2 regions of the Pseudarthrobacter sp. NPDC092202 genome follow, and region 2 is predicted to be linked to the other one. Evidence: riboswitches for the same ligand, from Rfam matches in the RefSeq annotation. Region 2 holds a riboswitch; the other holds the start of a gene.

Region 1 (18,360 bases), on a different contig from region 2:
TCGGGTACATCGCCGGCCGCGGCTGGCGCGCCTACCTGAACAATGACGGAAGCCGGTCCTTCCCCAACCTGCGGGCGGAAGTGCTTATCCGGGAAGCCGGCGTTGAGCTGGACGACACCATCCACGGAACGGCCCTGTTGCTGGGCTATGTGGACCCGGGCGAAGAGACGGACGCGCCCCGTCACCTCATCAGCCTCGCTGAGCAGCTGTTCGACATGCCGCTGGCTGCGTAGCCATCCAACAGTGCGTGACCGGCCTAACAAGAAGACAGCCAAGCGGACGACGGCGGGAGGTCCCGCCGTCGTCCGTCCCACCTTCCCGCTAAACGCGCTGGGTGGTGAAAGCCATCAGCGCCGTCAGTTTCGCCTCTCCGATGGGCTCTTCCGGCAGCAGGGGGATCAGGGCAACCCGCTCCGCCATGGCCCGCACTTTCGTAATCTGGTCCGTTTCTTGGGCCGCGCGGGCACGAAGGAACGGCGAGCGCGGGCGGGCGGCGGCGATGGAGTTGTTGATGACCCAGGCCCACGGATGGATCCCGGCCCGCTCCAGGTCAACCTCGAGTTCCTCCGCCTCCAGCACTGGCGTGGTCTCGGCCAGCGTCACCAGGATGACCTTCGTCCCCACCGGATCCTGGAGGCGCATCAGCGGAGTCACGAATCCCATCGAGTCCCCCACCTGCCGGGAGATCTCCCGGTGGTAGGAGCCCGTGGCATCCAGCAGCAGGAGAGTATGCCCGGTGGGTGCGGTGTCCATCACCACGAAGTGCCGCCGGGACTCCTGCACAACCCGGGAGAACTGCCGGAACACCGCAACCTCGTCCGTGCAGGGCGACATCAAGTCTTCCGCCAGCGCCGCCCGGCCTTCGTCGTCCATGCTCCGGCCCTTGGTGTCCATCACGTGGGCCCGGTATTCCTGGATGGCCGCCGCCGGGTCAATGCGGGACACCGTCAGCCCCGCGACGGACCCGTGCAGCGTCTCGGACAGGTGCGCCGCCGGATCGGTGGTGGTGAGGTGGACGGCGTGCCCCCGCCTGGCCAGGGCAACCGCAATCGCCGCAGCCACCGTCGTCTTTCCCACGCCGCCCTTGCCCATGCACATCACCAGCCCGTGTCCGTCGGCCTCAATGCCGTCCACCAGTGCGGCAAGCGGGGCGTCCTCGACGTCAAGGAACGACGGCGGTCCCTCGGCAGCGTCCGCCAGCAGCGAGGGAGCAAACAGGGATTCGAGCGCCGGAATCCCCACCATGTTGCCGGGCTTGAGCTCGAGCACGTCGCGGGGGAGCCCGGCAACCGCCCCGGGGACGGCCGCCATGGCCGCAGCCTCCCGGGCACGCAGGGCCTTCGCAAGCTCCTCCCCGCCGGCTGCCTCGGGCAGCACACCATTAACCACCAGGTAACCGCCGCTGATGCCGATCTGGTTCAGCTCAAGGTAGGTCCGCTCAACCTCCTTAAGGGATGACGGCTGGGCCCGGGTCACCAGGACAAGCCGGGTACGCAGCGGATCAGCTAGGGCCTGGACCGCCCTGACATACACCTCCTTGTGCTTGTCCAGCCCGGACAGCGGACCCAGGCAGGACGGTTCCCCTGCGCCGGTGGCAAGGAAATCCGTCCACGAGCCGGGCAGCTGCAGCAGGCGGATGGTGTGGCCGGTCGGGGCGGTGTCAAAGATGATGTGGTCATACTCCGCATAGGAAGCATCGTCTCCGAGCAGGCTGGTGAACTCGTCGAAGGAGGCCACCTCCGTCGTGCAGGAACCGGAAAGGCTCTCGGCGACGCCGGCCAGTTCCGTTTCCGGCAGGACTCCGCGGACTGGGGTGAGGATCCGCTCCCGGTAAGCCTCGGCGGCCTGCTCCGGGTCGATTTCCAGGGCAGCGAGGCCTGGCACCTCCGGAATTGCGGTGACGGTGTTTCCAACAGTGAGGCCGAAGACCTGCCCGATATTGGACGCGGGGTCCGTGCTGACCAGCAGCACCTTCCGGCCGGCCCGCGACAGGGAGAGCGCCGACGCGCACGCCACCGAAGTCTTGCCCACACCGCCTTTGCCCGTGAAGAACAGGAACCGGGGCGGGGCGTCAAGGAACTTCATGCAAGCCAGTCTTGCAACCGGCCGGGGACGGGTCCAGAGCCAAACGTCCCGGAGCCGGCCCGCCCGCAAGCGGCGGCCAGATTCAGAGGCGCGTCCCGCCGTCGTCCGCCTAAGCCTGTCCGTTCTCCAGCAGCCCGCCGCTTGCCCAGCGCCGCACCGCAAGCTTCTCGCCGGCGTCGAACTCCAGCAGCGCCACCCTGCAGAGTTCCTCCACGTTCGCCGTCCAGGCTGCCGCCAGCTCGGCCGCCGTCGACTTGTCGCTGAGCTGGAAGTTGGCGTAGGCGAGGCCCTGCAGCACAAAGCTCACCGCATTCCGGGAGACCGGCTGGCCCGCGCTGACGCAGTCGTCACGCACCTGCCGGGACAGTTCGGTGCGGTTGAGGGGCGGATGTTCCCGGAGCCGCGCCGCCATGGACTGGAAAATCTGCCGGAACTGGGCAGTGGACAGTGCCGGCACGTCCGTCACCCGGGTGACTTGCTCCTCGATGCGCGGCTGGAGGTCCGCAGGCAGGGGAAGATCTTCGGTGGAAAACCGCTTCGCGTCCCAGACCCAGCCGCCCTGCGCTGCCGAATATTCCACGTCCTTGCCGATCTGCGAGACCCACGTCCCGAACTTTCCGAACCCGCCCCAGTCCGTCTTCAGCGATGGGTCGGCCGTGAGCGCCCGGTGTGCCACCATTGCACCCACCACAGGCCCAGGCGCGGACCGGACGAAGTCCAGCACCTCGCGGATGGCGGGGGAGCCGGCCTTGGTTTTCGGCTTGGCCACGGCAGGGGCCTGCGGCTGCTTGACTGCCGCCCCCGCATGGAGGGGCTCGGCGGTGGTGCCGTGGAGGATCGCCACGAAGTCGTGCGACTCCACCACATGGTCCGCCATTTCCCGGTAGGCGAAGGCCACGGCTCCGGCCGCGATCACGGTGGTCATCCGGTCGGCAGCCCGGAACCGCTGGATCAGGGACGTGAAGTCGGCATCAGCCGAGGCGATGAAGAACTCCTCGATCCCGCCGCTGCCGGACAGGGCATCCATCGCGTCAAGCACCAGGTTGATGTCCGTGCTGCTCTTGCCCCGCTGGGTCAGGGACGGGCAGTCGATCACACGGAAGCCGGCGCGAGTCCAGTAGGTCCGGTACTTCGAGTACACCATCGGGTTCAGGTAGCAGTTGCGGATCAGGAAGCGGCGGGCGCCCTCCCCGGATCCTCCGGCTGACAAGGCGTCCGCCCAGTGCTTGGGGTCCTCGGCAAACCGCTTGGCGGCCAGGGGGTCCAGGGCCTGCAGGCCGGTGAACACGTTGTCGAAATCCACAAACATCGCTGCCCGGATGCCGGGCCGGCGGGAGGGGGAGAGTGCCTCGTTCATTGGCCCAGTGTGCCAGCATCGCGGCGGGGCGGGCAGCCCCTCCGGGTGCGACACGCAAGCGGACGACGGCGGGAGGCGGCCGCCGTCGTCCGCTTCCACCTTGGAGCGGCTTGGCTGGGGTGCTGAGGTGCTGAGGTGCTCAAGTGCCGGGGCGCTTTAGGTGCTGAGGCTCCAATGGACGCTGATGGCCTCGGCGATGGGGGCGGCCTTGACGTCGACCCGGAACGCAACAGGTGCCGTTCCTGTTTCCTCGATGACGGCGTCACGGTAGACGCGGCCGCAGGAGGGGCACAGGGTATAGAGGTCCTCGTCCGCGGGCCATGCCGCAAGCTCCGGCGGGGCAGGGGCTTCACCCGAGTACACGGGGACGCCCTGCGCGTTGGCCTGGATCAGTCCGTCCTTGCTGACGGTGTTGCCGCACACACAGGTGATGGTGGTGACGTCGTGGCCAACCACGCCGGCAGTTTCGGTCTCCACGGCGGCCTCCGCGGCGCTGGAAGGGACGTTTGTGGTACCAGCTTAAGCCCGAAGATCCGCCGCAAAACAGGTACTTCGGCCGTAGCGGGCGCCGCATTACGGGAGCAGCATAGTGCCATGAACGCGGAAACACCCCAAGCGGTTGAACTAAGCCTTCCCCAGGCTTTCCTCCTTCTGGCCACCAATGACAAGGACGGCAAACCCGAGGTTCCGGTGTTCGCCCTTCGGACCACGGTGGCCGGGGCAATCTTGGCCGAGCTGGACCTCCTCGGCGCCATCGGGCTGGAGGGCAAGCACATCCGGGCCACCGGCGCCACCCCTGAAACGGAGCTCCAGCACGAGCTGGAGCTCATTCGCGGCAAGTCACGGCCGCACAGCCCCCGGCGGTGGGTCTCCATGCTGGAAGGCCGCGCCCAGACGCAGCGCATCTACGAGCAGATGGCGGCGGCGGGCATCGTGGAGCACGTCGGCGAGAAGCACCTGGGCCGGTTCCGGGCCGTGCGGTATCCGGAAAAGGACCATGCCCCGGAGGCCGCGCTGCTTGAAAAGATCCGGACGGCACTCAGTGCTGCCCCGTCCGGCCTCCAGCCGCCGGAAACCGGAGAGCCTGGGACCGGAACGGCCGAGGCGGGCGCAGCTGAGACGGGATTGGAGGACGGGCCGGCTGAAGGTGCAACGCCACATGCCGCGAAGCCCGCAACCGCGGCGCCCGAGTCGCGGACCATAGCGCTGATCGCCCTGATGCAGGCGGCCGGGCTGCTCGGCAAGCTCTTGCCGGAGGCGGACAGGATCCGGGCCAGCGAACTGGCCAAGGACTACTGGCCGTCCCGGGCGGTGGAGGATGAACTCCGCATGATCAGGCTGGCGGAGGAAGAAGCCGCGAACCTCTAGGCGGGGCAAAGCAGGCGGACGACGGCGGGAGGTCCCGCCGTCGTCCGCTCACCACTGCCGGTTCAGGCCAGCGTGAGGCCGGCCTTCTCCACGTCGCCGAAGCTCGCGTCAATGTGGACCACGTCGCGGCCGGTGCGCTGCAGGAGGCTTGCGGCCACGGCGGAGCGGTAGCCGGAGCCGCAGTGCACCCACAGCCGGCCAGCGGGTACCTCGTCCATGCGCCGGAGCAGCTCGTGGAGCGGGATGTTCACCGCATCCTGGATGTGGGAATCCTCGAACTCGTCCGTGCGGCGGACATCGAGGATGGGATCCTCCTTGGGCTTCTGCAGCACTTCCTGCCAGCCGACGCTGTCATAGGAGGAGGTTTCCACCTGCGGCGCAACGTCCCCGGGTCCGGCGCCGATGGCCGCGTCGGGGTTATCGATGCCGATACGGGACAGGTCCCGGATGGCGTTCTCCACTTCCTGGCGTTCACCCACCAGCGTCAGCTGTTCGTCCCAGGGCAGGACCCAGCCCAGGAAGGCGGTGAACTGGGTGCCGTCGCCGTACTCGAAGCTGAGGCTGCCGTTCAGGTGGTCGCTGGCAAAGGCCACGCGGTTCCGCAGGTCCACCACCCACTCTCCCCGCTCCAGCCGGGATGCCAGCTCGTCCTGGTCCAGCGAGTCGGGCAGGTCCAGGTCCGGTGCGGTGGGGCCCGCCATGTTGATGGGGGCCATGTGGGCGTAGTAGGACGGATAGGCGGTGAGGTTGTGGATCAGCTCGCGGACAAAGTGGTCCTCGTCGGGGTCCGTCAGGGCATGGTTGTCGTTCAGCTGCTCGCCGATGGTGGAGGACTCCGCGCCGCTCGCCGGGCCCGAGGAGCAGAAGGAACCGAAGCCGTGGGTCGGGTACAGCCCGGCGTCCCCAGCCGCCTCATCCACCAGCCGCCGGACCGACCTGTACTGGTGGTGGGTCAGCGGCACGGTGTCTTCCTCGCTGACCAGGTCCGTGCGGCCCACCGAGCCGTACAACAGGCTGCCGCCCGAGAACACCGCCTGGCGCCCGCCGTCGGTCACGATGTAGGAGAGGTGGTGGTGGGTGTGCCCCGGCGTGGCCACAGCCTTGAGGACCATCCGCCCCACCTGCACCGTTTCCCCGTCGGAGATCGGCTGGCGGGTGTACGGGACATCGTCCGCGGCGTTGACCAGGTAGGCGGCGTTGTGGTCCTGGGCCAGCTGCAGCCCGCCGGTGACGTAGTCGTTGTGGATGTGCGTCTCGGCCACGTGGGTGATCCTCACGCCGGCATCCGAGACGGCCTTTTCCACCCTGTCCGTGTCCCGCTGGGGATCGATGACCACGCCCACCGCGCCGTCATGCACGAGGTAGGTGCGGTCGCCCAGCTGCGGCGTTTCGATGGTGATGACTTCCATGCCGGATTCCTCCTTGAACGGTTATCAGCGTGATCGCCACGTTACCGCCCGGGGGAGTTCCAGTCAGCCCTCGATCGTCACTCCGCGCCAGAAGGCGATCCGGTCCTCGATCTGCTTGGCACGGGGCTTGGGCTCAGGGTAGAACCAGGCGGCGTCCACGTTGAGCTTCCCGTCAACTTCCAGCGTGTGGTAGCTGGCCCGGCCCTTCCACGGGCACACCGAGTAAAGGTCGCTGTCCCTCAGGTAGCCGGCGTTGACGGCGTCGCGGGGAAAGTAGTGGTTGCCCTCCACCACCACCGTGTCCGTTGATTCGGCGATGACTTTTCCGTTCCAGATAGCCCTGACCATGGGGTTCCGTTCTGTTGGGTGCCGCGTGGCGGCGGAACTGTCGTAGGTATCCCAACGCCGCGCCCGGCCGGCTTGTTCCCGGACGGAAGCGGACGACGGCGGGAGGTTCCGCCGTCGTCCGGCATCCTTGGGAGCGCCGCGGCACCCGGCCTAGCGTCCGGCCCCGGCCGAACCTGCAGACCAGGGCTACTGCGGGTTATGGGCGACAACGCAGAAACGGTTACCGTCGGGGTCTGCGAGCACAACGAAATCCGGGTCTTCCGGGTAGAGGTCCCAGGCGACGCGGGAGGCCCCGAGCGAGATCAGCCGTTCCACCTCTGCCTCCTGGTTGTCCGCATACAAATCCAGGTGGATGCGCGGGTGGTCCTGGGCAGGCGTTTCGCTCAACATCAGTGCCAGTTGCGCGCCCGGGCCCGACGCCGGAACCAGGATGATCCAGGTCTCGTCACCGGGTTCACGCGGGACGTAGCCCAGGGCTGCGTGCCAGAAAGCGGTGGCGCGGGCAACGTCATTGACGCCGAGGACGGTGCTGCCGAGGGTCAACATGCGCCCAGCCTAATCCCGTCCTTGGAAGCCCGGCTAGACTCGCCTGCATGGGGGACAACAGCACGCCTGAAGAAGACAGCACGCCTGAAGAAGACAGCTCTGAAGAACGTGGGCCGCGGAAACCGGCCCGGATGCCGGGTGCCGTCCTGCCCCTGGCCGGGTTCGCCATCCTGCTTGCGGGGTGCGCGGTGGCCTGGCTCAACAGGAACACCTACATTGGCTGGTTCGCCTACGCGCCGCTGAGCAACCAGCCCTTCTCCGGCTCAGGCATGGCCTTCCTCAGCCCGGGAACGCAAGCTGGCCTGGCAATCGCCGTCGTGGGCCTGCTGCTGCTCGCCTTCTGGGCCGGGTACAACATCGGCCGGAAAGCCAGCGGCCGGGAACAGTGACAAAGGGATGGCGACGGCGGCGCGTCCCGGCGTCGTAGGTCGCCTTAGGGGGCCCGAAGTTTGGATCCCGCCACGGATCTTGGTATGGTGTGAGTCGTGTCACCCACCAGTGGCACACGCTTATGATCTGCGGCGGGAGAGTCCTGCCGGTACGTTCTGCAGGCGCCGTAGGAGCAAATCCTCCCCAGGAATCTCTCAGGCCCACGTACCGCCGCGGCAAGGCAACTCTGGAAAGCAGTCCGGGCAACCGGGCTCACCGACGGTGCAAGTGGCGCCCCGCTGAACAGCAGGGCAATGCAAAACTCTCAGGTCCAATACAGAGCGGGGAGGAACCCGAATCAAAGTGGCACCCTACGCCACCTGAATTATGGAGTTCCCCTCATGACGGTTCAGTCGTCCCCCACCACCTTCGCGGACCGCCATATCGGCGCGCGCCGCCAGTCCGATATCGACACCATGCTCAAGGCCGTCGGTTACGACACCCTCGATGGCCTCGTTGACAGCGCGGTCCCGGATTCCATCCGCCAGGACAAGCCGCTCACCCTTGAGAGCGCCCTCAGCGAAGTCCAGGTCCTCACCGAACTGCGCAAGCTGGCCGGCAAGAACAAGATGGCCGTGCAGATGATCGGCCAGGGCTACTACGACACCGTGACCCCGCCGGTGATCCGCCGCAACATCCTCGAAGCCCCCGCCTGGTACACCGCCTACACCCCGTACCAGCCCGAGATTTCCCAGGGCCGGCTCGAGGCGCTGCTCAACTTCCAGACCATGGTCCAGGACCTCACCGCACTCCCGGTGGCCAACGCGTCCCTGCTGGATGAAGCCACCGCCGTCGCCGAAGCCGTGCTTTTGATGCGCCGCGCGAACAAGTCCAAGACCGCGAAGGACGGCAAGACCGTCCTCGACGCCGACCTCCTCCCGCAGACCATCGCCATTGTCCTGGGCCGCGCCGAGGCCCTCGGTTTCGAGGTGGAAATCGCCGACCTCACCGCCGGGCTGCCCGAGGGCGACATCAACGGCGTAGTCCTGCAGCAGCCCGGCGTCTCCGGCCAGGTCTGGGACCAGTCAGCCGTCATCGCCGGGGCCAAGGAACGCGGCGCACTGGTCACCGTCGCCGCCGACCTCCTGGCCCTCACCCTCATCACCCCGCCGGGCGAGCAGGGCGCGGACATCGCCGTCGGCTCCACCCAGCGCTTTGGCGTGCCGTTGTTCTTTGGGGGGCCGCACGCCGCCTACATGGCCGTCCGCGACGGCATGGAGCGCACCTTGCCGGGCCGCATCGTGGGTGTGTCCAAGGACAACGCCGGCGTCCCCGCCTACCGCCTGGCCCTGCAGACCCGCGAGCAGCACATCCGCCGCGAAAAGGCCACGTCCAACATCTGCACCGCGCAGGCCCTGCTGGCTATCGTCTCGTCCTTCTACGCCGTCTACCACGGCCCCGACGGCCTGAAGGCGATCGCCGAAACCGTCCACAACAACGCCCGCTCCCTGGCCGCGACGCTGAAGCGTGCCGGCCGCGAACTGGTCAGCGACACCTTCTTCGACACCATCACCGTCCGCGTCCCCGGCAAGGCCGCCAAGGTGATTACCGCCGCCGAGGCCCGCGGCATCAACCTGCGCCTCATCGACGCGGACACGGTTGGCGTGTCCGTTGATGAAACCACGACGCCGGAGGTCCTCTCCGCGGTGGCGGTGGCCTTTGGCGCCGGCCCGGTTGTGTCCGGTGAGGGCTTTGAGCTGCCGGAGCCGGTGCTGCGCACCTCCACATACCTGCAGCACCCGGTGTTCAACACCCACCGCTCCGAAACCCAGCTCCTGCGCTATATCCGCCGCCTCTCCGACCGCGACCTGGCGCTGGACCGCACCATGATCCCGCTGGGTTCCTGCACCATGAAGCTGAACGCCACGGCTGAGATGGAAGCCATCTCCTGGCCGGAATTCGCATCCATCCACCCATTCGCCCCGGACTCCCAGACCGCCGGCTGGCGCGAACTGATTTCCGGCCTGGAGGCCGACCTGGCCGAGATCACCGGGTACGACCAGGTGTCCATCCAGCCGAACGCCGGCTCCCAGGGCGAACTGGCCGGCCTGCTGGCGATCCGCGGCTACCACCACTCCCGCGGCGACCAGCAGCGCAACGTCTGCCTGATCCCCGCCTCGGCGCACGGCACCAACGCTGCGTCCGCAGTCCTGGCCGGCATGAAGGTTGTTGTGGTGGCTACCGCCGCAGACGGCACCATCGATCACGCCGACCTCGCAGCCAAGATCGAGGCCCACAAGGATGTCCTCTCGGCCATCATGATCACCTACCCGTCCACGCACGGTGTGTACGACGCCGACGTCCGCGAGGTCTGCGACGCGATCCACGCCGCCGGGGGGCAGGTGTACGTTGACGGCGCGAACCTCAATGCACTGGTGGGCTTGGCGCAGCCTGGCAAGTTCGGCGGCGATGTCTCGCACCTGAACCTGCACAAGACCTTCTGCATCCCGCACGGCGGTGGGGGACCCGGCGTCGGACCCGTTGCTGCCAGGGCGCACCTGGCTCCGTTCATGCCGGGCGACGCCAACAAGGCGGCCCATGAAGCCGGGCACGGCGTTGCGATTTCCGCTTCCCGTTTCGGCTCCGCCGGCGTGCTCCCCATTTCCTGGGCCTACGTGAAGCTGATGGGCGGCGAGGGCCTCACCGAGGCCACCAAGTCCGCCTTGCTGGCGGCGAACTACGTGGCTGCACGCCTGGACGAGCACTTCCCGGTCCTCTACACCGGTGAGACCGGCCTGGTGGCGCACGAGTGCATCCTGGACCTGCGCGAGCTGACCGCCCGCACCGGCGTCACCGCTGAAGACGTGGCCAAGCGCCTCATCGACTTCGGCTTCCACGCCCCCACCCTGTCCTTCCCGGTAGCCGGCACGCTGATGGTGGAGCCCACCGAGTCCGAGGACCTCGCGGAAATCGACCGCTTCATCGAAGCCATGGTCACTATCCGCAAGGAAATCGACCAGGTTGCCGCCGGCGACTTCACTGTGGAGAAGTCCCCGCTGCGCAACGCACCCCACACAGCCGCCGCCGTCGTCTCTTCCGACTGGGACCGGACGTACCCGCGTGAGCAGGCAGCCTTCCCCGTGTCCTCCCTTCGGCAGGACAAATACTTCCCGCCGGTGGGCCGGATCGACGGCGCCGCGGGGGACCGCAACCTGGTCTGCTCCTGCCCGCCTCTCGACGCGTTCGAGGACAACACCGCCTTTGAGAACTAAGGACTTTCCGATGACTGAGAACTACACAGCGCTCTACGAGCAGCACAAAATTGCCGGCGCCTCGTTCACCGACTTCGGTGGCTGGCAGATGCCCCTGAAGTACAGCTCTGAGCTGGCCGAGCACCATGCCGTGCGGAACGCCGCCGGCCTGTTCGACCTCTCCCACATGGGCGAAGTCTGGGTCACCGGCCCGGACGCCGCAGCCTTCCTGGACTACGCCCTGGCAGGCAAGCTGTCCGCCGTCGCAGTTGGCAAGGCCAAGTACTCCCTGATCTGCCAGGAAGACGGCGGCATCATCGATGACCTCATCTCCTACCGCCGGAGCGAAGACAAGTACCTGGTGGTCCCCAACGCCGGCAACGCTGCAGTGGTTGCCGCCGCACTCGCCGAGCGGGCTGCCAGCTTCGACGTTGTTGTTGACGACGTCTCCGCGCAGACCTCACTGATCGCGGTCCAGGGACCCAATGCCGAGGCCATCCTGCTGACCCTGGTTCCCGCGGAGCAGCACTCGCTGGTGACGGAGCTGAAGTATTACGCGGCGGTTGAGGTAGGGATTACCGTCAACGGCACTGTCCAGGACCTGCTGCTGGCACGCACCGGCTACACGGGCGAGGACGGCTTCGAGATCTACATCCCCAACGAGGACGCTGCCGGTTTGTGGGACGCGCTGCTGGAGGCCGGCGCTGGCCACGGGCTCATCCCCGCCGGACTGGCCTGCCGCGACTCGCTGCGCCTGGAGGCCGGCATGCCGCTGTACGGCAACGAACTCTCCCGCGAGGGCAACCCGTACGCCGCAGGACTGGGCCCGGTTGTCTCGCTCAAGAAGGAGTCCGACTTTGTTGGCAAGGCCGTGCTGGCCGAGCTCAAGGAATTGGGTGCCGGCTCCACTTCCGGCCGCAGGCTGGTGGGACTCAAGGGCCTGGGTCGCCGCGCCGGCCGCAGCCACTACCCGGTCCTGAAGGACGGCGTCGTCGTGGGCGAGGTGACCTCCGGCCAGCCTTCACCCACCCTTGGCTACCCGATCGCCCTGGCCTATGTCGACGTCGAACACGCCGAACCCGGCACCGCCCTGGACATCGATCTCCGCGGCAAGCCCGAGCCCTTCGAAGTAGTAGCCCTCCCGTTCTACAAGCGCCAGAAGTAGCTCCCGGGTGACGCTGGGGCTGACATCCTCTGCGTGCTGCTCCTTCGTCGCTTTGACGCACGCTGCCGGATGCCAGCCCCATCGCCACTGTTGCCGCCTCCGACGCTCTCTCACTAGATGTCGGTTTTATCCGGACGCTCTATCACTTAACGCGGGTTTTCTCCGGACGCTCTCTCACTTGATGTGCGGTTTGACCGGACGCTCTCTCACTTTTCACACACAAACTTAAGGAAACACACCATGGCAAAAGTTGTTGCTGAACTGAAGTACTCCGCCGAGCACGAATGGGTTGCTGCTGACGGATCCGGACCTGCCAACATCGGCATCTCCGCCGTGGCCGCCGAAGCCCTGGGCGACATCGTGTACGTAGACCTGCCCGAGGTCGGCTCCACGGTGACCGCGGGGGAGACCTGCGGCGAGGTCGAATCCACCAAGTCCGTCTCCGATCTTTACGCCCCCGTCACGGGCGAAGTTGTGGAGATCAACGATGAAGTGGTTTCCGACCCCGCCCTGATCAACAACGATCCCTACGGCGCCGGCTGGCTCTTCAAGGTGGCCGTCACCGAAGAAGGCCCCCTGATGTCTGCCGAGGAATACGCTTCCGCCAACGGCGGCGAGCTGTGAGCGCCGCGGGCATGACCGCAACCACCGCCTTCGAGCAGGTGGCCTCCCCGTCCCTGGACGCGGACCTCTCCGCCCTGGACCCGGAGATCGCCGCAAAGATCGACGACGAGCTGACCCGCCAGCGCGACGGCCTAGAGATGATCGCCTCCGAGAACCACACCGCCGTGGCCGTGATGCAGGCGCAGGGCTCGGTGCTCACCAATAAGTACGCCGAGGGCTACCCGGGCAAGCGCTACTACGGCGGCTGCGAGCACGTGGATGTCGTGGAGCAACTCGCCATCGACCGGATCAAGGCGCTCTTCGGCGCCGAGTTCGCCAACGTGCAGCCGCACTCCGGCGCACAGGCCAACGCCTCGGTGATGCACGCGCTGATCAAGCCGGGCGACACCATCATGGGCCTGAACCTTGCCCACGGCGGACACCTTACGCACGGGATGAAGATCAACTTCTCCGGCAAGCTCTACAACGTGGTGCCTTACGGTGTCCGCGAGGACACGCACACCGTGGACATGGCCGAGGTGGAGCGCCTGGCACAGGAAACCAAGCCGGCGCTGATTGTGGCAGGCTGGTCCGCCTACGCCCGCCAGCTGGACTTCGCCGAGTTCCGCCGGATCGCCGACTCCGTGGGCGCCTACCTCATGGTGGACATGGCACACTTCGCCGGACTGGTTGCCGCCGGGCTGCACCCGTCACCGGTCCCGCACGCCCACGTCACCACGTCCACCACGCACAAGACCCTCGCCGGTCCGCGCGGCGGCATCATCCTGACGAACGACGCCGACATCGCCAAGAAGATCAACTCGGCCGTATTCCCGGGCCAACAGGGCGGCCCGCTGGAGCATGTCATTGCGGGCAAGGCCGTGGCGTTCAAGATCGCGGCGTCCGCCGAGTTCAAGGAGCGCCAGGAACGCGTACTGGCCGGTGCCAGGATCCTGGCCGAACAGCTGGTCCAGCCGGACGTCACCGCCAAGGGGATCAGCGTGGTCTCCGGCGGCACCGACGTGCACCTGGTGCTGGTGGACCTGCGCAACTGTGAGCTGGACGGCCAGCAGGCCGAGGACCGGCTCGCGGAAATCGACATCACCGTCAACCGCAACGCCGTACCCTTCGATCCGCGCCCGCCCATGGTCACCTCCGGCCTGCGCATCGGCACCCCCGCCCTGGCCACCCGCGGGTTCGGTGAGGCTGCCTTCCGCGAGGTCGCGGACATCATCGCCGAGGCATTGACGGCCGACGCCGGCACAGACCTTTCCGGGCTGCGGCACCGCGTCGAGGAGTTGGCGAAGGCCCACCCCCTGTACCCGGGCGTCGCAAACCTCGCCTAATCTCTGGAGTTTTTGTCCAGATATGCCGGGTTCGGGGGCGTTTAAGTCTGCGTATCTGGACAAAAACTCCTGTCTTTTCGATCAGTAAGGAAGCACGCGCATGGCTGTTGGAGTCTTTGACCTCTTTAGCATTGGGATCGGTCCTTCGTCTTCTCATACTGTGGGGCCGATGCGGGCTGCTGCTGTGTTTGCGGAGGAGCTGAAGGGTTCCGGCTTGCTGGCGGAGGTGGCGGCGTTGCGGGTGGACCTGTACGGGTCACTCGCTGCGACGGGTCACGGGCACGGGACGATGACGGCCATTTTGTTGGGGCTGGAAGGGTTCCATCCGGAGCTGATCCTGCCCGATGAGGTGGAGGAGCGGCTGGCGGCGATCGCGGAGACCGGGATGCTGCAGCTGGCCGGGGCGGTGGCGTTGCCGTATGGGGTGAAGGACATGGTGCTGCGGCCGTTAACCGTCCTGCCCAGGCACACCAACGGGATGACGTTTACGGTCTCGGACGCCGGCGGCACGGTCTTGCACACGGCGACGTTTTTCTCGGTGGGTGGCGGGTTCATTGTCCGTGAGGGTGAGGAGGACGCGGCGCTGCAGGAGTTGGAGGACTCCAAGAAGGAACTGCCGCTGCCGTTCCGGACCGCCGCGGAGCTGCTGGCGCACTGCCGGGAGACCGGTTTGGGGATCAGTGACGTGATGCGGGTCAACGAGGAGGACAGCCGCACTCCGGAGGAGATCCGGGAGGGGTTGCTGCATATTTACTCGGTGATGGAGGGGTGTGTGGCGACGTCCCTGAAGCGTGAGGGGGTGCTGCCGGGCGGGTTGAAGGTCCGACGGCGGGCGCCTGACTGGTATGACCGGTTGCGGAAGGAAAGCGCCCGGCCCGCCGGCGAAGACCAGGACGGTGAAGGCGCGGACACCGAGTTCCATGACCCGAAGTATTGGCAGGAGTGGGTTAACTTGATCGCCCTGGCCGTGAATGAGGAGAACGCCTCCGGCGGCCGGGTGGTCACGGCGCCGACCAACGGGGCGGCAGGGATCATCCCGGCGGTACTGTATTACGCGCTGCATTTCGCCCCGGGGATGGAGAACGCCTCCCAGCAGGACCGCGACGACGTTGTGGTGCGTTTCCTGCTCGCCGCCGCCGCCGTCGGGGTGCTCTATAAGGAGCAGGCGTCGATCTCGGGGGCTGAGGTGGGCTGCCAGGGCGAGGTCGGGTCGGCGTCGTCGATGGCCGCTGCGGGCCTGGCTGAGGTGATGGGCGGGACACCCCAACAGGTGGAGAACGCCGCGGAGATCGCGATGGAGCACAACCTGGGCCTGACGTGTGACCCGATCGGCGGGCTGGTGCAGGTCCCGTGCATCGAGCGGAACGCGATCGCGGCGGCGAAGGCGATCAACGCCGCGAAGATGGCGCTCTGGGGCGACGGCTCGCACCGGGTCTCCCTCGACGAAGTCATCGTGACCATGCGTGAGACCGGCAAGGACATGAGCTCCAAATACAAGGAAACGGCCATGGGCGGCCTCGCCGTCAACGTCGTCGAATGCTAAAGGAAGTACAGACATGACATTGGCACCTGAAGGCCGGAAGCTTTTGCGCGTTGAACAGCGTAATTCTGCTGTTCCGGTGGAGCGTAAGCCGGAGTGGATCAAGGCGAAGGTCCAGATGGGCCCGGAGTTCGTCCAGCTCAAGAACCTGGTGAAGAAGGAAGGCCTGCACACGGTGTGTGAGGAAGCCGGCTGCCCCAATATCTTCGAGTGCTGGGAGGACAAGGAAGCCACGTTCCTGATTGGCGGGTCCGAGTGCACCCGGCGCTGTGATTTTTGCCAGATCGATACCGGCAAGCCCTCCCCGGTGGACAGGTTCGAGCCCACCAAGGTGGCCCGCTCGGTGCAGGCGATGCAGCTGCGCTACGCCACCGTCACCGGTGTGGCCCGCGACGACCTCGAGGACGAGGGGGTGTGGCTGTACGCCGAGACGGTCCGGAAGATCCACGAACTGAACCCCGGCACCGGGGTGGAACTGCTGATCCCGGATTTCTCCGGCAAACCCGAGCACATCGCCGCGATCTGCGATTCGAAGCCCGAGGTGTTCGCGCACAACGTTGAGACCGTGCCGCGGATCTTCAAGCGGATCCGGCCGGCGTTCCGGTACGAGCGGTCACTGGATGTGATCACGCAGGGCCGGAACCTGGGCATGGTGACCAAGTCCAACCTGATCCTGGGCATGGGCGAGACACGCGAGGAGATCTCCGAGGCCCTGCGGGACCTGCATAAGGCCGGCTGCGACCTGATCACCATCACCCAGTACCTGCGCCCGTCCGAGCGGCACCTGCCGGTGGACCGCTGGGTCAAGCCCCAGGAATTCGTGGACCTCCAGGACGAGGCCACCGAGATCGGCTTCCTGGGTGTCATGTCCGGGCCGCTGGTCCGTTCCTCCTACCGCGCCGGCCGGCTCTGGGCCACCGCGATGCGGAAGAAAGGCTGGGAAATCCCCGCCGAACTCGCCCACATCGAGTCCTCCGGCAGCACCCGCCAGGAAGCAAGCTCCCTGCTGGCCAACACTGCTTGAGGCGGAACAGCCAGCGCTGAAGCCCCCACACCCGAAGCAAAGACAGGACCAATGATGTTCCCCGTCAGAATCGAAATCATCCCTTCCGAGGGAATCGTTGAGCAGGTTCGGGCCCGGGTGTCCGCGGCCACGCCGCTCAGCGTCACCTGCCTGCCGCACCACGGCATCGAGCGGACCATGCGCACCGCCGTGGAACTGAGCGACGCCGGCTACCAGGTGATCCCGCACCTCGCCGCCCGGGGCATCCGCAGCCGCGCGGAGCTCACCGAGATCATCCGCGGCTGCGATGCTGCCGGAATCCGTGAAGTCTTCGTCATTGGGGGAGACCGGAAGCAGCCCGCCGGCACGTACGACTCGGCGCTTCCGGTCCTTGAAGACATCGCCCAGTACACCGGCGGAATGATGCGCGTGGGCGTGGCCGGCTACCCGGAGGGCCACCCCTTGGTCAGCCCCCTGGACCTGCTGGACGGGCTGCTGGCCAAGCAGCACCTCGCCTCACACATGGTCACGCAGATGTGCTTCTCCGCCGAAAAAATCCAAGACTACGCCGCCCTCCTGCGCCGCGAAGGCGTCCACCTGCCCCTTTGGGCGGGCGTCGCGGGGTCCGTCCCGCGGACCAAGCTGGTGGCACTCGCCACGCAGATCGGCGTCGGAAGTTCCCTGAAATTCCTCAGCCGCAAAGGCCCGCTGGCCCGCAAACTCCTCAGCGGCGACCGGTACTCCCCGGACTCCATGGTGGCCGGGCTCGAAAACACGCCCGGCACCATCGCCGGCATCCACCTCTACAGCTTCAACAGCCTGGATTCCCTGCCCGCCGGGCCCGAACAGGCTTCCCCTTCCGCACTCCAGACAGCTTTGATTCGAGGAGCAGCACGTGACAACTAAGCCCGTGACAAACCACCAGGAGCCGCATCTCGAGCGGCAGCTCACCAACAGGCACATCCAGCTGATCGCCATTGGCGGCGCCATCGGCACCGGCCTGTTCATGGGCTCGGGCAAAACCATCTCCGCTGCCGGACCCTCCGTCGTTTTCGTCTACATGATCATCGGCTTCATGCTGTTCTTCGTTATGCGTGCCATGGGCGAACTGCTGCTGAGCAACCTGAACTACAAGTCCTTCAGCGACTTCGCGGCGGACCTCCTGGGGCCCTGGGCGGGCTTCTTCACCGGCTGGACCTACTGGTTCTGCTGGGTGATCACCGGCATAGCCGACGTGATCGCTATTGCCGGCTATTCCAAGGAACTCTGGCCGGGCCTGCCGCTGTGGATCCCGGGCCTGGCCACTGTGGCTATCCTCCTGCTCCTGAACCTGGTGACGGTGAAGGCCTTCGGCGAGACCGAGTTCTGGTTCGCGCTGATCAAGATCATTGCCATCGCGGCGCTGATCATCGTGGGCATGTTCATGATCTTCACGGGCTTCCAGTCCGACGCCGGCCCTGCCACCTTCACGAACTTGTGGAGCCATGGCGGGATGTTCCCGAACGAGTTCATGGGTTTTGTGGCCGGCTTCCAGATTGCCGTGTTCGCGTTCGTGGGCATTGAGCTGGTGGGCACCACCGCCGCCGAGGCGAAGGACCCGGAGAAGAACCTGCCGCGCGCCATCAACTCCATTCCCATCCGCGTGCTGCTCTTCTACGTGGGCGCCCTGATCATCCTGATGTCCGTCACCCCGTGGACCCAGTTCCAGGCAGGCCACAGCCCGTTCATCGCCATGTTCTCCCTGGCCGGCCTCGGCGCCGCCGCCACCGTGGTGAACCTGGTGGTGCTCAGCTCGGCCATGTCCTCGGCCAACTCCGGCATCTACTCCACCTCCCGCATGGTCTACGGCCTGGCACAGGAGGGGGACGCGCCGTCGGTCTTCCGCCACCTGTCCGCCCGCAAGGTGCCGCAGAACGCGCTGTTCCTCTCCTGCGTCCTGCTGCTTTCCGGCGTCATCCTGATGTACGCGG
Region 2 (11,380 bases):
CGTTCGTCGGCGCCGTGACCACCCGGCCGCCGGAGGCGTTCTCCTCATTCACCGCCAGGGCGATCAAGTTAACCCACTCCTGCCAATACTTCGGGTCATGGAACTCGGTGTCCGCGCCCTCACCGTCCTGGTCTTCGCCGGCGGGCCGGGCGCTTTCCTTCCGCAACCGGTCATACCAGTCAGGCGCCCGCCGCCGGACCTTCAACCCGCCCGGCAGCACCCCCTCACGCTTCAGGGACGCGGCCACACACCCCTCCATCACCGAGTAAATATGCAGGAGGCCTTCGCGGATCTGCTCCGGGGTGCGGCTGTCTTCCTCGTTGACCCGCATCACATCGCTGATACTGAGGCCGGTCTCCCGGCAGTGCGCCAGCAGCTCCGCAGCGGTCCGGAACGGCAGCGGCAGTTCCTTCTTGGACTCCTCCAACTCCTGCAGGGCCGCGTCCTCCTCGCCCTCACGGACAATGAACCCGCCACCCACCGAGAAAAACGTCGCCGTGTGCAGGACCTGGCCGCCGGCGTCGGAGACCGTAAAAGTCATGCCGTTCGTGTGCCGGGGCAGGACCGTCAACGGCCGCAACACCATGTCCTTCACCCCATACGGCAACGCCACCGCACCGGCCAGCTGCAGCATCCCGGTCTCCGCAATCGCCGCCAGCCGCTCCTCCACCTCATCGGGCAGGATCAGCTCCGGATGAAACCCCTCCAACCCCAACAAAATGGCCGTCATCGTCCCGTGCCCATGACCCGTCGCCGCCAACGACCCATAAAGATCCACCCGCAACGCCGCCACCCCCGCCAGCAAGCCGGAAGTCTTCAGCTCCTCCGCAAACACAGCAGCAGCCCGCATCGGCCCCACAGTATGAGAAGACGAAGGCCCAATCCCGATCGAAAAAAGATCAAAGACTCCAACAGCCATGCGATTAGTTCCTAACTAAAGAGTTCGTGGTGGGTTGGGTGCGGCCGGCCGAATTCCTCCGCGGGCTCGGTCGCGTGGACGCCCGCTGGGCGGACGTGACGCTCCCTTAGACGCCCGCCTCCGGAGTCCGCCCAGCCGCCGGGGCCCGTCGCCTAAGGTGATGAACGCACGAGGGGCTGGCGGAGCCGGACTTTTCGAAAGCGTGGGCGGGTGAAACAAAAAAACACGCACGTAGTTCGCGTCCACCCACTTCCTGAACGACCTGACCATGTCCGCGCACAACCGCAACGCCCGCACGAGGGGCCGGCGGAGCCGGACTTTTCGAAAGCGTGCGTCAAAGGCGAGGAACGAGCCAGCACGCGTGAAAATGTCCGGTCCGGCGGCCCCGAAGGTGACCGCGCCAAAACAAGGCTACTTGGGGCGTTTATAGAACGGCAGGTCGACGACTCCGAACGGCTCTGCCTTACCTCGCAAATCAACGTCCAGTGCTGTGCCAGCCTCGGTGAATTCAACGTCGACGTAGGCCATGGCGATCGGGTATCCGAGGGTGGGCGAAGGCTGGCCCGAGGTCACTTCGCCAACTGTCGTGCCGTCCTTGAGCACGGGGTAGCGTGCCCGGCCGGCGCGGCGGCCCAGTCCCTTGAGTCCCACGAGCCGGCGGCCGGCAGTGACGCCTGCGCCGGTTTCCTTTTTCGCGGCAAGCGCTGCCTTGCCCACGAAGTCGCCTTCCTTTGAAAGCGCGACGACGGGGCCCAGGCCGGCGGCGAAGGGGTCCCCCTGCAGCGAGAGCTCGTTCCCGTACAGCGGCATGCCCGCCTCAAGGCGGAGCGAGTCGCGGCAGGCCAGCCCGGCGGGCGTCAGCTCCCCATCCTCCGCGATGGCGACGAGTGCCTGCCAAAGGCCCGGGGCGTCGTCGTTCGCCACAAAAATCTCGAAACCGTCCTCACCGGTGTAACCGGTGCGGGCGAGCAGGAGGTCCTGCCCGGCACCGCCCACCAGGAACGGGACTTCCACGGCGGCGTAGTACTTTAGCTCCGTCACCAGGCTGTGCTGGGCCGCGGGCACAAGTCGCAGCAGCAGCTCCTGCGCCTTGGGGCCCTGGACGGCGATCAGCGAGGTGGCCGCGGAGGCGTCGTCCACCTGGACGTCGAAGCCGGCTGCACGTTCAGTCAGGGCCGCGGCCACCACGCCGGCGTTGCCTGCGTTGGGAACCACCAGGAAACGATCCGTACTGCCTGGCGCGGTACCCGCGGTTGCCGGACGGCGGTAGGTGATGAGGTCGTCAATGATGCCGCCGTCCTCATTGCAGATCAGTGAGTACTTCGCCTTGCCCACCGCCATGGCCGAGATCTTCCCCACCAGCGCATAATCCAGGAACGCGGCGGCATCCGGCCCGGTGACCCAGACCTCGCCCATGTGAGAAAGGTCAAAGAGCCCGGCAGCGTTTCGGACGGCGTGGTGCTCGGCCAGCTCCGAGCTGTACTTCAGGGGCATCTGCCAGCCGCCGAAATCGGTGAAGGAGGCCCCCAGCTTCTTGTGCTCGTCGTAGAGGGCGGTGCGCTTCTCAGTCATGGCAGGCGTCCTCAGTTTTCGAATTCGGACAGCGGCGGGCAGGAGCAGATCAGGTTGCGGTCCCCCGCCGCGCCGTCGATGCGGCCAACGGGCGGGAAGTACTTGTCCTGCTTAAGGGATTTCACCGGGAACACGGCCTGCTCGCGCGGGTAGGCACGGTTCCAGGCGCTGCTGATGGCGGCGGCGGCCGTGTGCGGGGCGTTCCGGAGCGGGCTGTCCGTCACCGTGAAGTCGCCGTTGGCCACCTGGTCGATTTCCTTGCGGATGGCGATCATGGCTTCGATGAAGCGGTCGATCTCGCCGAGGTCCTCGGATTCCGTGGGCTCCACCATCAGGGTGCCCGCCACGGGGAAGGCGAGTGTGGGGGCGTGGAAACCGTAGTCGATGAGGCGCTTGGCCACGTCCTCGGCAGTGACGCCGGTGCGGGCCGTGAGTTCGCGCAGGTCCAGGATGCATTCATGCGCCACCAGCCCGGCTTCGCCGGTGTACAGGACCGGGAAGTGCTCGTCCAGCCGTGCCGCGACGTAGTTGGCTGCCAGCAGCGCTGATTTGGTGGCCTCGGTGAGGCCCTGGCCGCCCATCAGCTTCACGTAAGCCCAGGAAATGGGCAGCACACCGGCGGAACCGAACTTGGAGGCGGAGATGGGGACGTCGTTGCCTTCCGTCCAGGTGGCGGCGTTGCCGGGCATGAACGGTGCCAGGTGCGCCTTCGCCGCGACGGGCCCGACGCCGGGTCCCCCACCGCCGTGCGGGATGCAGAAGGTCTTGTGCAGGTTCAGGTGGGACACGTCCCCGCCGAACTTGCCCGGCTGGGCCAGCCCCACAAGGGCGTTGAGGTTTGCGCCGTCGATGTACACCTGGCCGCCGGCGGCGTGGACGGCGTCGCAGACCTCACGGACGTCGGCGTCGTACACACCGTGGGTTGAGGGGTAGGTGATCATGATGCAGGACAATGCGTCCTTGTTCGCCTCGATCTTGGCGTAAAGGTCGGTGTGGTCGATGGTGCCGTCTGCGGCGGTGGCCACCACAACCACCTTCATGCCCGCGAGGACAGCCGAAGCGGCGTTCGTGCCGTGCGCAGAAGCGGGGATCAGGCAGACGTTGCGCTGCTGGTCGCCGCGGGAGTGGTGGTAGCCGCGGATCGCCAGCAGGCCGGCGAGCTCGCCCTGGGATCCGGCGTTGGGCTGGATGGACACCTGGTCGTACCCGGTGATCTCGGTCAGCTGGGCTTCCAGGTCTGCGATGAGCTCACGCCAGCCCTCTGTCTGGGAGTCCGGGGCGAACGGGTGGATGGAGGCGAACTCCGGCCAGGAGATGGCTTCCATCTCGGCCGTGGCGTTCAGCTTCATGGTGCAGGAGCCCAGCGGAATCATGGTGCGGTCCAGCGCCAGGTCCCGGTCAGAGAGGCGGCGGATGTAGCGGAGGAGCTGGGTCTCGGAACGGTGCGTGTTGAACACCGGGTGCTGCAGGAAGTCGGAGGAACGTCCGACGGCGGCGTCCAAGCCGAAGGCAGGGTCACCTTCGGCGTCAACAACTGAGACGCCGAAGGCTCCAACGCCAAAAGCGTCAAGGACGCCGCCGACAATTTCCGTTGTGGTCGTTTCGTCAGTGGAGAAGCCCACCGTGTCAGCGTCGATGCTGCGCAGGTTGATGCCCTGCGCCTCCGCTGCGGCGATGATGCCCGCAGCCCTTCCCGGGACGGAAACGGTGACGGTGTCGAAGAAGCTGGTGTGCAGCACGTCGAGGCCTGCTGCCTTGAGGGACGCAGCCAGGCTCCTGGCGTGGGCGTGCGCCGACTGGGCAATCGCCTTCAGGCCCTCCGGGCCGTGGTAGACGGCGTACATGGAGGCCACGATGGCCAGCAGCGCCTGGGCCGTGCAGATGTTGGACGTGGCCTTCTCGCGGCGGATGTGCTGCTCGCGGGTCTGCAGGGCCAGGCGGTAGGCGGGAACACCGGCGGAGTCCTTGGAGACGCCCACCAGGCGGCCCGGCATGGAGCGCTCGAGGCCCTTCTGCACAGCCATGTACGCGGCGTGCGGGCCGCCGTAAAACAGCGGCACGCCGAAGCGCTGGGCGGAGCCGACGGCGATGTCGGCCCCCTGCTCACCGGGAGGCGTGATGAGCGTCAGCGCCAGGAGGTCGGCCGCCACCGTCACCAGGGCGCCGCGTTCCTTGGCATCGGCGATCACTGGGCTGTGGTCGAACACCCTGCCGGACGCGCCGGGCTGCTGCAGCACCACACCGTTGATGGCGCCGTCGGGCAGCCCCTTGGCGAGGTCCGCGACTTCAACCTCGAAGCCGAGCGCCTCGGCGCGGCCCTTGACGATGGCGATGGTCTGCGGCAGGCAGTCTGCGTCCAGCACTGTCTTGCCGTCCCGGGCGTCCTTATTTTTGTTGGCCCGGCGCATCATCAGCACGGCCTCTGCAACGGCCGTGGCTTCGTCCAGCAGGGAGGCGTTGGCGATGGGCAGGCCTACCAGGTCCTGGACCATGGTCTGGAAGTTGAGCAGCGCCTCGAGCCGGCCCTGCGAGATTTCGGGCTGGTACGGGGTGTACGCGGTGTACCAGGCCGGGCCCTCGAGGATGTTGCGCCGAATCACCGGCGGGGTCACGGTGTCGTAGTAGCCCTGGCCGATCATCTGCACGGCGGTCTTGTTTTTGCCGGCCAGCCTGCGGAGCTCGGCGAGCGCCTCCACCTCGCTGAGCGCGCCTGCCAGTTCGAGCGGCGAGTCCTGCCTGATGTCCTTGGGGACGGCGGTGTCAACCAGGGCGTCCACGGTGTCGTAGCCCACGGCTTTGAGCATGGTGTCGACGTCGGACTGGCGCCGTGCGCCGATGTGCCGGTCAACGAAGGTGGCGGCAGGAGCATGGACGGCGGAGGCCGGAGATACAGTCACGAGGAACTCCATAACTAAGGCGGCGCAGGGTACGCCGCATCGATTCGTGTCCCTCCCCGCTCTGTATTGGACCTGAGAGTTTCCGCGCGGCCTGCCTGGGCTGGCCCCGCTTGCACCGTCGGTGAGCACAGCTGCCTGGAGTTCCGGAACCGGATCTCCGCGCGAACAGCCTGCTGCTTTCCAGAGTTGCCTCGCCGCGGCGGTACATGGGCCTGTGAGATTCCTGGGGAGGTATTGCTCCTACGGCGCCTGCTTGTACCTTCTGGCAGAACTCTCCCGCCGCAGATCAAAGGCTATTAATTTGGGTTGTTGTCTGTGCTTGCCGGTGACGGCCCACACATGCTGCAATTCTCCTACGCTGCGGGCCGCCGGGCAAATGCCGGTTAACCCCTCAGGCGCTCCACCGCCGCAAGGAGTTCTTGCACTTCCTCCTGCCGGTTCCCGGGACTGCCGGACGGACCGCTCTCCCACATGGCATTGAAATAGAGCCCATCACCCATGTACAGCACCGCCTTGGCCATTCCCGCACCCACATCTTTCCCGATCAGGTCCAGCCATTGCTGCTGGATCGCGGCAAAACGGCGCCGTGCGCCCTCGTGCGCCACCTCCGCCAGGCGGGTGGCAGCAACAAAGGAGCGGTCCATCGGGGTGTCGGACCAGAGCGAGGACCGGATGAAGTACGCGGCCGCGCCTTCCTGCGCGGCGGCCATCGCCGCGAGGTCCTCCCCTGCCAGCCGGTCCAGCCGCTCCAGGGTGGCCGTGATCAGCGCTTCCTTGTTGGGGAAGTGGTACAGCAGGCCGCCTTTTGAGACGCCGGCGCGTTTGGCTACCGCATCCAAGGTGGCGGCCCTCTCCCCCACATCGATGAGGAGCTCTTCAAAGGCATCGAGGACGGCATCTCGCGCTATGGGTTTTCTGGCCATGGTTCCCATCATGCACGGTGGGGATTTGATTTCTTAACTATACCGTCCAGACGGTACAGTTAAGCTCATGACCCCATCCGCCGCTTCCCAGCCCAGGACCTGCCAGCCCACTTCAGCCGCCCTGCCCGCTGGCAACCCATCCCGTGGCACCCGGAGGGACTGGCTGGCCCTGGCATTGCTGATGTTCCCCGTCCTCCTGGTGGCCGTGGACAACACGGCGCTCACCTTTGCGCTGCCGGCCATCGCGGGCGCCTTGAACACCTCTGGGGTTGAGCTCCTTTGGGTCGTGGACGCCTACCCGCTGGTACTGGCCGGCCTGCTGGTTGCCATGGGCAGCCTGGGTGACAGGATCGGGCGCCGGCGGCTGCTGATCATCGGCAGCATCGGCTTCGCGGCAGTATCAGCAGCCACCGCCTTTGCGCCCAGTGCCGGCTGGCTCATCGCCGGCAGGGCGGCGCTGGGATTCTTTGGCGCCATGTTGATGCCCTCCACGCTGTCACTGATCCGGAACATCTTCCCGGACCCCAACCGGCGGCGGCTGGCCATTGCCATCTGGGCTGCGGGGTTCTCCGGCGGCGCCGCGCTCGGGCCGATCTTTGGCGGCTGGCTGGTGGAACAGTTCTGGTGGGGCGCCGTGCTTCTGGTGGCGGTACCCATCATGCTCCCGCTCCTGGTCCTCGGCCCCGCCTTCATCCCTGAATCCCGGGATCCATCACCGGGAAAGGTGGACGTGCCCAGCATCCTGCTCTCGCTGTTCACCATGGCCCCTATGGTTTATGGGATCAAGGAGTTCGCCACCGAAGGGCCAGGCGCAGCAGCCCTAGGCACCATAGCGTTCGGCGTGTTAATGGGTACTGTTTTTGTCCACCGCCAGCAACGCCTGCGCAGCCCGCTGCTGGATCTTTCCCTGTTCCGCAACAGGGTTTTCAGCATGGCCATCACCGCCAACATCCTCGCCCTGTTCTCCTTCAACGGGTTCATCCTCTTCCTGGCCCAGCACCTCCAGCTCATCGAGGGGATGTCACCTTCGGCCGCCGGGATGGCAATGATCCCGGCCCTGGTGGCCACCATCGTCGCGGGCCTTGCCGCAGTGCCGGCCGTCAGGAAGATCCGCCCGGGCTTCGTGGTGGCGGCCGGGCTTGCGATGAGTGCCGCCGGCTACAGCCTGGTGACTTTTGGCAGCCATGCGGGCGGACCTTCGCTGCTGCTGGCCGCACTGCTGGTCCTCGCGCTGGGCGTGGGGACTGCCGAGACAATCTCCAATGACCTCATCCTGGGAAGCGCTCCGGTGGAAAAATCAGGCGCGGCAGCAGCAATCTCCGAGACGGGCTACGAGGTGGGCGCCCTGCTGGGAACCGCCATCCTGGGTTCCATCCTTACCGCCTCCTACCAGCACAACCTGCGGCTCCCGGCGGGCATCACCGAAGCCGCCCCCGCCTCAGGAACTGTGCATGCCGGCGAGACCCTTGCCGGCGCCATGGAGCTCGCGGCCCGGCTGCCGCAGCCCCTGGCGGACGCCGTACGCCAGGCCGCGGCAGCGGCGTTCGATTCAGGAGTGCACGTCACCGCAGCGATTGGGCTGGTACTGATGGCGACGGCGGCAGTCCTCGCCGCCGTCGTACTACGAAAAGTGCCCAAGGCGGACGACTGAAAGCTGCCCTGCGCACCTGGCCATGGGACAGAAAAGGCGCCCGCAGCCGGAGGATAACCTCCAGCCGCGGGCGCCCCGCACTCCGCGACCCTGCGGGCGCTGCCTACTTTGCGTCCGGCGCCGTGACGCTGGCGGTGGGCTTCATGTTTTCCGCGTTCACCATCCAGGCGTACTGCTCAAGCTTGGCGATGAACTCGTGCAGCAGGTCCGCGGTGGTGGGATCCTCTTCATCCACTTCATCGTGAACCTTGCGCATGGTGCCCACGGCAGCCTCAAGGGCAGCAACGATGCGTTCGATCGCGTCCTTAGTGCTGATCAGGCCTTCAGGGAACTGGGCCAGGGACGTGGACTCGGCCACGGTGGAGCTGCGGCCGTCCGGCAAAGCGTGCAGTGCCCGCATCCGCTCGGCGGTGTCATCAGCGAACTGGCGGGCAGCGTCCACAATCTCATCCAGCTGCAGGTGCAGATCGCGGAAGTTGGTTCCCACAATGTTCCAGTGCGCCTGCTTGCCCTGGATATGCAGTTCAATCAGGTCGGCGAGCACGGCCTGCAGGTTATTGGTCAGTGTCGGTGAAGCTTTCATGCATCCTCCTCAATTGGTCCAGTAATTCCGACGCTATCAGCACCACAGGGCGCTATGGCTGGTCCGCAGGAAATTTCTCAGTGAGCTTACTAATTTCGCAAACGCGGACATAAACGAACGTCCTTCATATTCCCTCTTGCGTCCCGCGTCACACGCCCCCATACTAAATGAACGCCATTCATATAGTGATCGTAGTCTCAACTTCTTCCAGAAAGTGGTGCCATGACCGAGACCATCCGCACCAGGACAGCCCCTGCCGGTTCCGGGCCGCACTCCCCGGGGACGTCCGGCATCAGCCCCAAAGGACTGAAGGGCGGGCAGCTGGGATTGCTGGCCGTCGTCGTCCTGGGCATTTCCACCATCGCCCCCGCCTATACCCTGACCAGTGCCCTGGGTCCCACGGTCAATGAAGCCGGACTCCAGCTGCCTGTCATTTTCCTGATCGGTTTCATCCCCATGATCCTGGTCTCGCTCGCCTACCGGGAACTCAACGCCGATTCCCCGGACAGCGGCACCACCTTCACCTGGGTTACCAAGGCCTTCGGCCCCTGGGTGGGCTGGATGGGAGGCTGGGGCCTGCTGGCCGCAAACATTATTGTGCTTTCCAACCTGGCGGGAGTCGCCGTCGACTTCTTCTACCTCTTCCTTTCGCAGCTGACCGGTTCCCCGGAGCTCGCCGAGCTGTCCGCAAACAAGGCCCTGAACGTGCTGACCTGCTTTGTGTTCGTGGCCCTGGCGGTCTGGGTCAGCTATCGCGGACTCCACACCACCAAGCTGGTCCAGTACAGCCTGGTGGGATTCCAGCTGCTGGTCCTGGGCCTGTTTGTGGGCATGGCCTTCGCCAACTGGTCTTCCTCAGAAACCGCCATCCCCTTCAGCTGGGAATGGTTCGACGTCACCAAAATCGAGACCTTCGGGCAGATCACCGCAGGCATCTCACTCTCCATCTTTGTCTACTGGGGCTGGGACGTCTGCCTGACGGTCAATGAGGAAACGTCCAACGGCAGGAAGACTTCCGGGCTCGCCGGCACCCTCACTGCCCTGATCGTCCTGGCGATCTACCTGCTGGTGAGCATCGCCACCATGATGTTCGCCGGCGTCGGGGATACCGGCAACGGCCTGAACAACACCGAGATCCACGAAAACATCTTCACCGCCCTGGCTTCGCCCATCATGGGTCCCTTCGCCATCCTGATGTCCCTGGCCGTGCTGTCCAGCTCGGCCGCTTCCCTGCAGTCCACGTTCATGTCACCCTCCCGGAGCATGCTGGCCATGGGGTTCTACGGTGCGCTTCCCGAACCGTTCAGCCGCGTCAGCCGCAAGTTTGCGACGCCGGGCTTCGCCACCGTTGCTGCCGGCGTCATGTCTGCGGGCTTCTACGCGGTGATGCATGTGGTCAGCGAGAACGTCCTCAATGACACCATCCTGGCGCTCGGACTGATGATCTGCTTCTACTACGGGCTGACGGCGCTGGCGTGCGCCTGGTACTTCCGCCACAGCGTTTTCGACAGCCTGCGGCACTTCGTTCTCCGCTTGGTGTGCCCGGTGCTGGGCGGGGTGGGCCTGTTCGTGGTGTTCCTGCAGACTGCAGTGGACAGCTGGGCCCCGGAGTTCGGCAGCGGGTCGGAGATCTTTGGAGTGGGCCTGGTGTTTGTCCTCGGAGTCGGCATCCTGGCCTCAGGCGCCGCCGTCATGCTCATCATGGCCAAGGTCCGCCCCGGCTTCTTCCGCGGCGAAACCCTCAAGCGGGATACCCCCGCGCTGGTGGTGCCGGAGTAGCCGCCGTGAGCTAGTCCAATCGCCCGGCCGCAGGAAAGGTGCCGTTCCCCGCACACAGGGGGAACGGCACCTTTGGCGTCTACGGCCGAATGTCACCAGTAGTGTGCCACGTCCACCACCAGGCGGGACCCGGAGCCCGGCCCATCCAGGGTGAAGACCCGGAAGGGAAGGCGGGCCCGGACGCCCAGGCCGATGCTGGTGTAGCCCTCGTAGCTTCCGGCCCAGACCACTTGGCGGAACGTCTGGTAGCCGGCGGCGTTGGACAGCTCGTTCGGGTCAGCCGGGGTATAGGTGGAGTTGCCGTTGCCGTCGTAGGCGGGAGCGTTGACTGTCACCTGCAGGCGCCCGTTTCCCCGGACGGGGATGGTGAAGCCGGATCCGTCCTGCACTATCTGGGGAACGTACCGCACGGTGTAGCCGGCGGCTGTGCCGTTGAGGTCCACCACCATCCGGTCGAAGCAGTAGTGCTGCCCCGTGCGGACGTTGGTGACATTGGCGGTGCCCATGTCCGGGTCGGCTTTCGCCAGGGAACCCCACACAAGCCCGCAGTAGGAAGTGGTTGCCGAGGCGGGCCCCGGTGCCACGATTCCAAGCCCGGCAGCCATGAGGATGGCGGCGAGCCAGGTGGAAAACTTTTTCATTGTGGAGCCACCCATATGTTGAGCGATTGGATAGCTCAAGGGTAGGAGCGTTTACGGCGCAGATCGAGGGCTGTGGCCTGTTCGCCGCGGAACCGTTAGGGTGTGGCGCCGCGCATCACGCGCACATAAATACGGCGCGGAAAACCGGGCGTTCCTTGGCCTTTTGCGCCGGTTCTGCCCTGTTGTTGCCTTGGACCGGCACCTTGCCGTAACCGGCATAACGACGACGGCGGGAGGCGAAGAAGCGCCAGCCGCCCCTTTGGGGGGGTGGCCGGAGCAGGGAAGTTCGGCAGCGTCAGCCTTCGCAGTCCCGGCAGTACTTCAAGCCGTTCTTTTCGCGGGCAACCTGGGAGCGGTGGCGGACCAGGAAGCAGGATGAGCAGGTGAACTCATCGGACTGTTCAGGAACAACAAT

Evidence for each region. Region 2 has a riboswitch for glycine ahead of gcvP (aminomethyl-transferring glycine dehydrogenase). Riboswitches for the same ligand answer to the same signal wherever they lie in the genome.
Region 1: linked by a shared signal. The riboswitch ahead of gcvP (aminomethyl-transferring glycine dehydrogenase) and the one ahead of gcvP (aminomethyl-transferring glycine dehydrogenase) in region 2 are both predicted to bind glycine.

What each region holds. Positions count from the first base shown of each region.
Region 1 covers NZ_JBIVRG010000004.1:58,364-76,723, forward strand. Annotated here, with positions in the region: gene ACIQF4_RS08345 (hypothetical protein) at 1-233, shown strand, start outside; gene arsA (arsenical pump-driving ATPase) at 322-2,085, opposite strand; gene ACIQF4_RS08355 (NYN domain-containing protein) at 2,195-3,442, opposite strand; gene ACIQF4_RS08360 (hypothetical protein) at 3,599-3,919, opposite strand; gene ACIQF4_RS08365 (GPP34 family phosphoprotein) at 4,037-4,810, shown strand; gene ACIQF4_RS08370 (rhodanese-like domain-containing protein) at 4,873-6,219, opposite strand; gene ACIQF4_RS08375 (DUF427 domain-containing protein) at 6,283-6,567, opposite strand; gene ACIQF4_RS08380 (VOC family protein) at 6,754-7,113, opposite strand; gene ACIQF4_RS08385 (hypothetical protein) at 7,161-7,502, shown strand; glycine riboswitch at 7,626-7,723, shown strand; gene gcvP (aminomethyl-transferring glycine dehydrogenase) at 7,884-10,754, shown strand; gene gcvT (glycine cleavage system aminomethyltransferase GcvT) at 10,765-11,898, shown strand; gene gcvH (glycine cleavage system protein GcvH) at 12,139-12,522, shown strand; gene glyA (serine hydroxymethyltransferase) at 12,534-13,847, shown strand; gene ACIQF4_RS08410 (L-serine ammonia-lyase) at 13,948-15,390, shown strand; gene lipA (lipoyl synthase) at 15,404-16,411, shown strand; gene ACIQF4_RS08420 (methylenetetrahydrofolate reductase) at 16,463-17,296, shown strand; gene cycA (D-serine/D-alanine/glycine transporter) at 17,286-18,360, shown strand, end outside.
Region 2 covers NZ_JBIVRG010000029.1:1,095-12,474, reverse strand. Annotated here, with positions in the region: partial or broken gene ACIQF4_RS20960 (L-serine ammonia-lyase) at 1-919, opposite strand, end outside; gene gcvT (glycine cleavage system aminomethyltransferase GcvT) at 1,331-2,491, opposite strand; gene gcvP (aminomethyl-transferring glycine dehydrogenase) at 2,503-5,400, opposite strand; glycine riboswitch at 5,579-5,677, opposite strand; gene ACIQF4_RS20945 (TetR/AcrR family transcriptional regulator) at 5,772-6,311, opposite strand; gene ACIQF4_RS20940 (MFS transporter) at 6,379-7,962, shown strand; gene ACIQF4_RS20935 (Dps family protein) at 8,066-8,545, opposite strand; gene ACIQF4_RS20930 (APC family permease) at 8,768-10,324, shown strand; gene ACIQF4_RS20925 (hypothetical protein) at 10,417-10,965, opposite strand; gene ACIQF4_RS20920 (DUF4193 domain-containing protein) at 11,261-11,380, opposite strand, start outside.